DNA from 2 places in the Mycobacterium sp. NPDC050441 genome. Region 1 is predicted to be linked to the other one. Evidence: predicted binding sites of a transcription regulator. Region 1 holds the regulator's gene; the other holds the start of a gene.

Evidence for each region. The regulator LexA, encoded in region 1, represses DNA repair genes until DNA is damaged. The targets are predictions, from matches to a motif close to CGAACANNTGTTCG.
Region 2: cofD (2-phospho-L-lactate transferase) is a predicted target of LexA. The motif match lies at 1,289-1,302, and genes of this name have one in related genera.

What each region holds. Positions count from the first base shown of each region.
Region 1 covers NZ_JBFAJS010000002.1:223,116-226,893, reverse strand. Annotated here, with positions in the region: gene AB0I14_RS06160 (LysM peptidoglycan-binding domain-containing protein) at 1-451, opposite strand, end outside; gene lexA (transcriptional repressor LexA) at 650-1,369, shown strand; gene AB0I14_RS06150 (hypothetical protein) at 1,418-3,763, opposite strand.
Region 2 covers NZ_JBFAJS010000003.1:304,723-308,500, forward strand. Annotated here, with positions in the region: gene AB0I14_RS10460 (DUF3499 domain-containing protein) at 1-212, opposite strand, end outside; gene AB0I14_RS10465 (metallopeptidase family protein) at 344-766, shown strand; gene AB0I14_RS10470 (WhiB family transcriptional regulator) at 810-1,214, opposite strand; gene cofD (2-phospho-L-lactate transferase) at 1,509-2,492, shown strand; gene AB0I14_RS10480 (coenzyme F420-0:L-glutamate ligase) at 2,513-3,778, shown strand, end outside.

The sequences.
Region 1 (3,778 bases):
GCGTCTCCCCTGATTTCACCTGGACCACCGCGAGCTCAGCCGGCTCCGGGCTCTCGGTCCCCATCACCCCGCCGAATTGGGCCACCAGGCCAAGCCACACCGTGATACCGGCGGCGACCAGGGCCAGCAACACCGTCGTCGCCGGCGTGATGGGCCGACTGCGATGCGATGCCCGCGACATCAGCACTCCGGTTCCGCGGTAGCGGACCGCACCGGCGGCGGGACGGTCGGGCGCCGGCCGCTGCACCGGGCGCACCCGGCGCACCGGCCTGGCCGTACCGGTACCGAAGGTGGCGGTGCCCCTGGTGCCGGCACCGCCACGAGTCCGGACGCGCTGCGGTGGGGACTGTGGCACGGCCCGAACAGCGCGGGAACGGCTATCGGCGGGGATATCGATGATCGCCATCTGACTGCCTTTCGGTGGGACGGTTTCGCTCTTGTGTTCGAACATACTCGCTCAGGTGTTCGATTGATAGAACATGTGATCGAACTGTTGCCAAACGATAGAACGCGGCACCGACAAGTTCGGGCCGCCAACCCGCACACGGGTCCGGAATCGCGTCCCCACGCGCCCCACCAGCAGACACGCCCGCAACACGCCTCGAACACATGTTTGATTAATGTTCGATCAACGACTACATTCGGCCACATGAGCGACGACCGCAGCAGGGACGGCAAAACCGACAACCCGGCCGGATCGGACGGCGCGGGTCCACGCCGGGCCGAGGGGCTCACCGACCGGCAACGCACCATTCTCGACGTGATCCGCGCGTCGGTCACCAGTCGCGGCTACCCGCCGAGCATCCGCGAGATCGGCGATGCGGTCGGTTTGACCTCGACCTCGTCGGTCGCCCATCAATTACGCACCCTGGAACGCAAGGGCTACCTGCGTCGGGATCCCAACCGACCGCGCGCGGTCGACGTGCGCGGCGCCGACGATCCGACGGCCGCCGCGCTGGTGTCCACCGACGTGGCCGGCTCCGACGCGCTACCCGAACCGACCTTCGTGCCGGTGCTCGGACGTATCGCCGCCGGCGGCCCCATCCTGGCCGAGCAGGCTGTCGAGGACGTCTTCCCGCTGCCCCGCGAACTGGTCGGCGAAGGATCGCTGTTCCTGCTCAAGGTCGTCGGTGACTCGATGGTCGATGCCGCCATCTGCGACGGTGACTGGGTGGTGGTGCGCCAGCAGAGTGTGGCCGACAACGGAGACATCGTGGCCGCCATGATCGACGGCGAAGCCACCGTCAAGACGTTCAAGCGGACCCGCGGTCAGGTCTGGCTGATGCCGCACAACCCGGTATACGACCCGATCCCGGGCAACGACGCCGCGGTGCTCGGCAAGGTCGTCACCGTGATCCGCAAGATCTGACCGACGAGGCGGACCCGGCTCCACCGGATGGTTGCCGGGTCCTGCCGCTCAGTCCGTGCGCACGAACCCGTTCGTGCGGGCGAATTCCTCACTGGCGAACCAGATCTCGGCCACTGCATCGTCGTATTCACTGCTGTCCGGTGCCCAGTACCGGCCGGACTTGGTATCCGCCTTGATCGGATAGCCCTCCGGCGCGCGGTTCGGGTCCTCCAACGGTAGATGGATGGCGGTGGCACTGGGTATCTCATCGAGTTCGATGGCGGCATGGCGTCCGCTGTGGGCCTCACTGCTGTAAGCCTCACCGCCGTGGGCCTCACCGCTGTAAGCCTCACTGCTGTAGGCCTCTACCTCGCTGATGACGCGGGTGGGCGCGGTGTCGACGTTGTCCTGATCGCTCGGCACTGCCAGGCCGCTCAGCGCCGCGAAACCCTGCGCCTCGCGCACTCCGCCGACCGGACCGCTGAGTGACCCGGTGTCCGCCTGGTCCTCGTCCACAAGCTCCGCTTCGATGTCGTCGACATCGTCGCCCTCGGCGACTTCCTCGAAGTCGGCGTCGATGGGCGTATCGAGGTCCTCGTCGTCGAAGTCGTCGTCCTCGAAATCGTCATCGTCATAGTCGTCATCATCGTCATAGTCGTCGAAGCCCTGTTCCGGGCCGGCCAGCTGCGAGGAATCCTCCGGCGGTTCCTCGTCCTCGCCGGGCGTCCCATAACCACCGGCCCCTCCGTGCGGGGCCGCCCATTGACTCACCGGGATGGCGATATCGGTGGGCCCGTCGAACGGAGACGCCGCCCCTCCTGATTCCTCGCCCGGCCCGGCGAACCGCGCCGTCGCAGCCTCGCCGCCGCCATAGGCAGCGCTCGGCCCATAGCCGTTCGCCGCATCGGAGCCGCGATCATCGCGGTACTCATCCTGGTCGTACCCACGCGAGCCGTAGCGGGCGTCGTCGTAACGGTCCTCGTCGTAGGACGAATCCCCGGGTCCGCCGTCGTAGTCATCGTCGAACGGGTCATGGTCGAAGTCGTCATCGCCGCCGGCGCGGCGACGGTGCCATAGCGCGGCCCCCACGATCAGCCCGGCGAGCAGCACAACCGGGACCACCGCGATCAGCCACCACCAGCTCCAATGCCAGGAGAACGGCTTCTTGTTGTCCGCATCGGAGGGCTGCGGCCCCGAGGCCGGGGTCTGCCCGAGTCCGGGAACCTGCAGTCCACTCAATTCGGAGGCGAGTTTCGACGGCTCGGTGGTGAACTTGTTGGCGTCGCGGTCCCACGAGATCACTCCCCCGCTGAACCGCTGGCTGATGACATTGCCGTCTTCGGTCTGGTCGGCCATGGGGGCGCCCAATGCGCCCTTCGCCCCACCGAGCTTCTCCCAGGCCGCGTTCATCGCGCCCCGCACGATCACCGCGCCGTAGTCGGGAGTCCAGAAGATGACGGGGTTGTCGGTCGCGGCGAAGGTGCTGATCCGGCTGTTGGGACCCAACCCGCCCTCAGACTCGCTGGTGGTCGGGAAGCCCAGATCGCCTTCGGGTCCACCGACGCTTTCGTACTTCTCGAGCAGCTGACCGGTGATGGCGTTGGCTCCGGTGGCCGGGCTATAGAAGATCTTGCCGCCGGCGTACTTCTGGCCGAACCCGCCGTCGCCGATCGGATACTGGTCGCCGTCCTTGGCTCCCAGTGGTCCCATCACGCCACCTGCCTCGCGACGCGCGGCGGCGATCGACGCCGCGGGATCCGACGGTACATCCAGGCCGCCAAGCTGATCGGCCAGTTCCGGCGGCTCGGTGGTGAATGCCTTGGTCTTGCGGTTCCAGGAGATCTCTCCGCCGGTGAACTTCTGTGAGATCACATCGCCGTCGAACATCTCATCGTCGGAGGGGACGCCCAGCACTCCGGCGGAGCCGCCGAGCTTGTCCCACGCGGCATTGATGGCACCCCGTACCACCCGGGCACCGGTGGACGGAGTCCAGAAGATGACCGGGTTGTCAGGCGCGCTCAGGGTCGAGTTGCGGCTGTCAGCGGCACGCCCGGCACCTTCATCGATGGTGGGGAATCCCATGTCGCCGTCGGCTGGACCGCCCAACGACTCGTACTTCTCCAGGATTGCGCCCTGCATGAAATGTGCGCCGGTCGCCGGGGTGAAGAACATCTTGCCCCCGGCGAAGTTCTGCGCGAAGCCAGAACCCACCGCGTACACGCCGCCCTGCCGCGGCCCCAGCGGGCCGCCGTCGCCACCGTTGGCGTCCCAGGCGGCGGTGACCGCCGCGTCGGCATCCGACTCCGGGCTGGCCGAAGCCACCGCCGGCACCACCAATGCAGCGACCACGAGTGCGAGCAGGCCGACCGCCAACCGCCACACGGCCGCGTTCAGCCTTGCTCCCGGCCTAGTCATGCGCACTCCCCACTC
Region 2 (3,778 bases), on a different contig from region 1:
TGGGTGGGCAACGGACCGGCATGACGGACCAGCTCCCAGCCTCTGGGCGCGGTGATGCGGCCGGCGTGGCCGACACACAGGTCCCAGGAGTGGGGTTCAGACACCGTGGCCAGGGGTCCGACTACCGCCGTGGAGTCGGAGTAGACAAAGGTCAACGTCGCCACGGCATAGTGCGGGCACCCGGGCCGGCAGCAGCGACGGGGAACATTCACGCGACTGACATTACTTTGGACGATCGCTGTGCGGTGCCGGACACGCGCAGCCGTCGGGTCCCCGATCTCGAACCGTTACGATCATCGCCGTGGCCCAGCGCAACCCATGGCGATCGCGTCGCGGCCGCGATATGCGCGGACCGCTGCTTCCGCGCTCGGTTCCCGGCTGGCGTAGCCGCGCCGAGCGGTTCGACATGGCTGTGCTGGAAGCCTATGAGCCGATCGAGCGGCGGTGGGCGTCGCGGATCAAAGAACTCGATGTCGCCGTCGATGAGATTCCGCGGATGTCCCCGAAGGATCCCGACAGTGTGCAATGGCCACCCGAGGTCATCGCCGATGGCCCGATCGCGTTGGCGCGGCTGATACCTGCTGGGGTTGACGTCAGAGGAAATGCGACCCGGGCTCGAATTGTCTTGTTCCGCAAGCCCATCGAGCGCCGGGTCAAAGGATCCGATGAGCTAGCTGACCTGCTGCATGAAATCCTGGTGGCTCAGGTGGCCACCTATCTGGGAGTTGAACCGTCAGTCATCGACCCGACGATCGACGACGACTGACGTCGAGCGCTGCATCGTGTGATGAGCGCTCCGTCGGGGAGCGTCAGATGATGCCGCGTTTGAGCCGGCGACGCTCCCGTTCGGACAATCCTCCCCAGATGCCGAAGCGCTCATCGTGCGCGAGCGCGTAATCAAGGCAGGCATCCTTGACTTCGCAGCCTTGGCAGATGCGCTTGGCCTCGCGGGTAGACCCGCCCTTTTCCGGAAAGAACGCCTCCGGGTCGGTCTGTGCGCAGAGCGCACGTTCCTGCCATTGGTCGTCTTCGTCTTCCGGATCAACATCAATGTGTTCGGGTACTGAACTCACCGGAACCAGACTCAGTTGAGGACGTCCGGCCGCCCCCATCGGTGTCGTTCCCGTGTTGATGTGCGGTGCGTTGTCTACCGAGCCGAGTAGCCGATCGTCAAACCGGACCACATGATCGAAATCGCCGCTCTCATAAGACATTATCCCCCGCCTCCTCACTCGGTCTCGTAGATCCTAAGTGGAGCCCCACTATTGCGATGCGCGGTCACCCCATTCGAACAGTTGATCGAATCTCGGTCCGCGACACCGGAATCGGTCACCAACCGGGAAATGACACAACTGTGATTACACACGTGTTAGCTGCCGGGGTCAAGCGCCAGAGCGCGATTTCATACCATCTCGTTATGTCAAATCGGCGCGTCGCGACATCGGCGTGTCCTGGCCGTGACGACGTCGTTTCCATCCGCACGCACTCAACGCCTAGGGTCGGACGTTGTGAAGATCACCGTTCTGGTCGGCGGCGTCGGAGGCGCCCGGTTTTTGCTGGGGGTACAGCACCTGTTGGGCCTCGGCCAGTTCTCGGAGACCGACAGCAAGCATGAACTCACCGCGATCGTGAACGTGGGTGACGACGCCTGGATGCACGGCGTCCGGATCTGCCCGGACCTCGACACCTGCATGTACACCCTGGGCGGCGGTATCGATCCCGAGCGCGGCTGGGGCCACCGCGACGAGACCTGGCACGCCAAGGAGGAACTTGCCGCGTACGGCGTGCAACCCGACTGGTTCGGCCTGGGCGACCGGGACCTGGCCACGCACCTGGTCCGCACCCAGATGCTCCGCGCCGGCTACCCGCTGTCGCAGGTCACCGAGGCGCTGTGTAAGCGCTGGTCACCAGGTGCGCGACTGTTGCCCGTCACCGACGACCGCAGTGAGACCCACGTGGTGATCACCGACCCGGAAGACGGTTCACGACGAGCCATCCATTTCCAGGAGTGGTGGGTGCGCTACCGCGCGCAGGTGCCCTCGCACAGCTTTGCGTTCGTCGGTGCGGAACAGGCAACCGCGGCACCGGGTGTCGCCGAGGCGATCGCCGATGCGGACGTGGTGTTGCTGGCACCGTCGAATCCGGTCGTGAGCATCGGGCCGATCCTGCAGATCCCCGGCGTCCGCGGCGCACTGCGCTCGACCAAGGCGCCGGTGGTCGGCTACTCCCCCATCATCGACGGAAAACCGTTGCGCGGCATGGCCGATGAGTGCCTGTCCATCATCGGTGTGGAATCCACCTCACAGGCCGTCGGCCGGCACTTCGGCGCCCGGTCGGGCACCGGAATCCTGGACGGCTGGTTGGTACACGAGGGCGATGAAGCCGAGGTCGAGGGCGTTCAGGTGCGCGCGGTGCCATTGCTGATGACGGATCCGCCGACCACCGCCGAGATGGTGCGGGCCGGCCTGGACCTGGCCGGCGTTCCGCTGTGAGCACCGGAGTGAACGGCGATGTGAGCACGGAGCACGGATCGGCCGACCGGGTCGAGATCCTTCCCGTACCAGGGCTTCCCGAGTTCCGACCCGGAGATGATCTGGCCGCGGCCCTCGCCGAGGCGGCACCATGGTTGAGCGACGGTGACGTGCTGGTGGTCACCAGCAAGATCGTCTCCAAGTGCGAAGGCCGCATCGTCACCGCCCCGTCCGATCCCGACGAGCGGGACGCCATGCGGCGCAAGCTGATCGACGGCGAGGCGGTTCGCGTACTGGCACGCAAGGGTCGAACCCTGATCACCGAGAACGCCATCGGACTGGTCCAGGCCGCCGCGGGAGTCGACGGCTCCAATGTCGACTCGAACGAGTTGGCGCTGTTGCCAACCGATCCCGACAGCAGCGCGCAGGCGTTGCGCGAAGGCCTGCGTGAGCGACTCGGCGTCACCGTCGCTGTCGTGATCACTGACACCATGGGCCGCGCCTGGCGCAATGGCCAAGCCGATTTCGCGATCGGCGCGTCCGGGCTCACCGTGCTGCACGGTTACGCGGGCGCACACGACCGGCACGGCAACGAACTGCTGGTCACCGAAGTCGCGGTGGCCGACGAGATCGCCGCTGCAGCCGATCTGGTGAAGGGCAAGCTCACCGCGATCCCCGTCGCGGTGGTACGCGGGCTGGATCTGACCGATGACGGGTCGAACGCCCGCACGCTGTTGCGCTCCGGCGAGGACGACCTGTTCTGGCTCGGGACGGCCGAGGCGATCCAGATGGGGCGCAGCCAAGCTCAGCTTCTGCGTCGTTCGGTGCGCGCATTCTCCGATGAACCGGTCGATCACGCACTCATCGAAGCCGCCATCGGCGAGGCACTCACCGCGCCCGCACCGCATCACACCCGCCCGGTGCGCTTCGTCTGGGTGCAGGACGGTGCCACCCGACGGCGACTGCTGGACCGGATGAAGGACCAGTGGCGCGCCGATCTCACCGGGGACGGCCGAGATCCCGAGTCCGTCGAGCGACGCCTGAATCGCGGCCAGATCCTGTACGACGCTCCGGAACTGGTGATTCCCTTCATGGTTCCCGACGGAGCCCACAGCTATCCCGACGACGCCCGCACCCAGGCCGAGCACACCATGTTCACGGTCGCCGTGGGCGCGGCGGTGCAGGCCCTACTGGTGGCGCTGGCGGTGCGTGAGGTGGGCAGCTGCTGGATCGGCTCCACGATCTTCGCCGGCGATCTGGTCCGTTCCGAGCTCGATCTTCCGTCGGATTGGGAGCCCTTGGGGGCC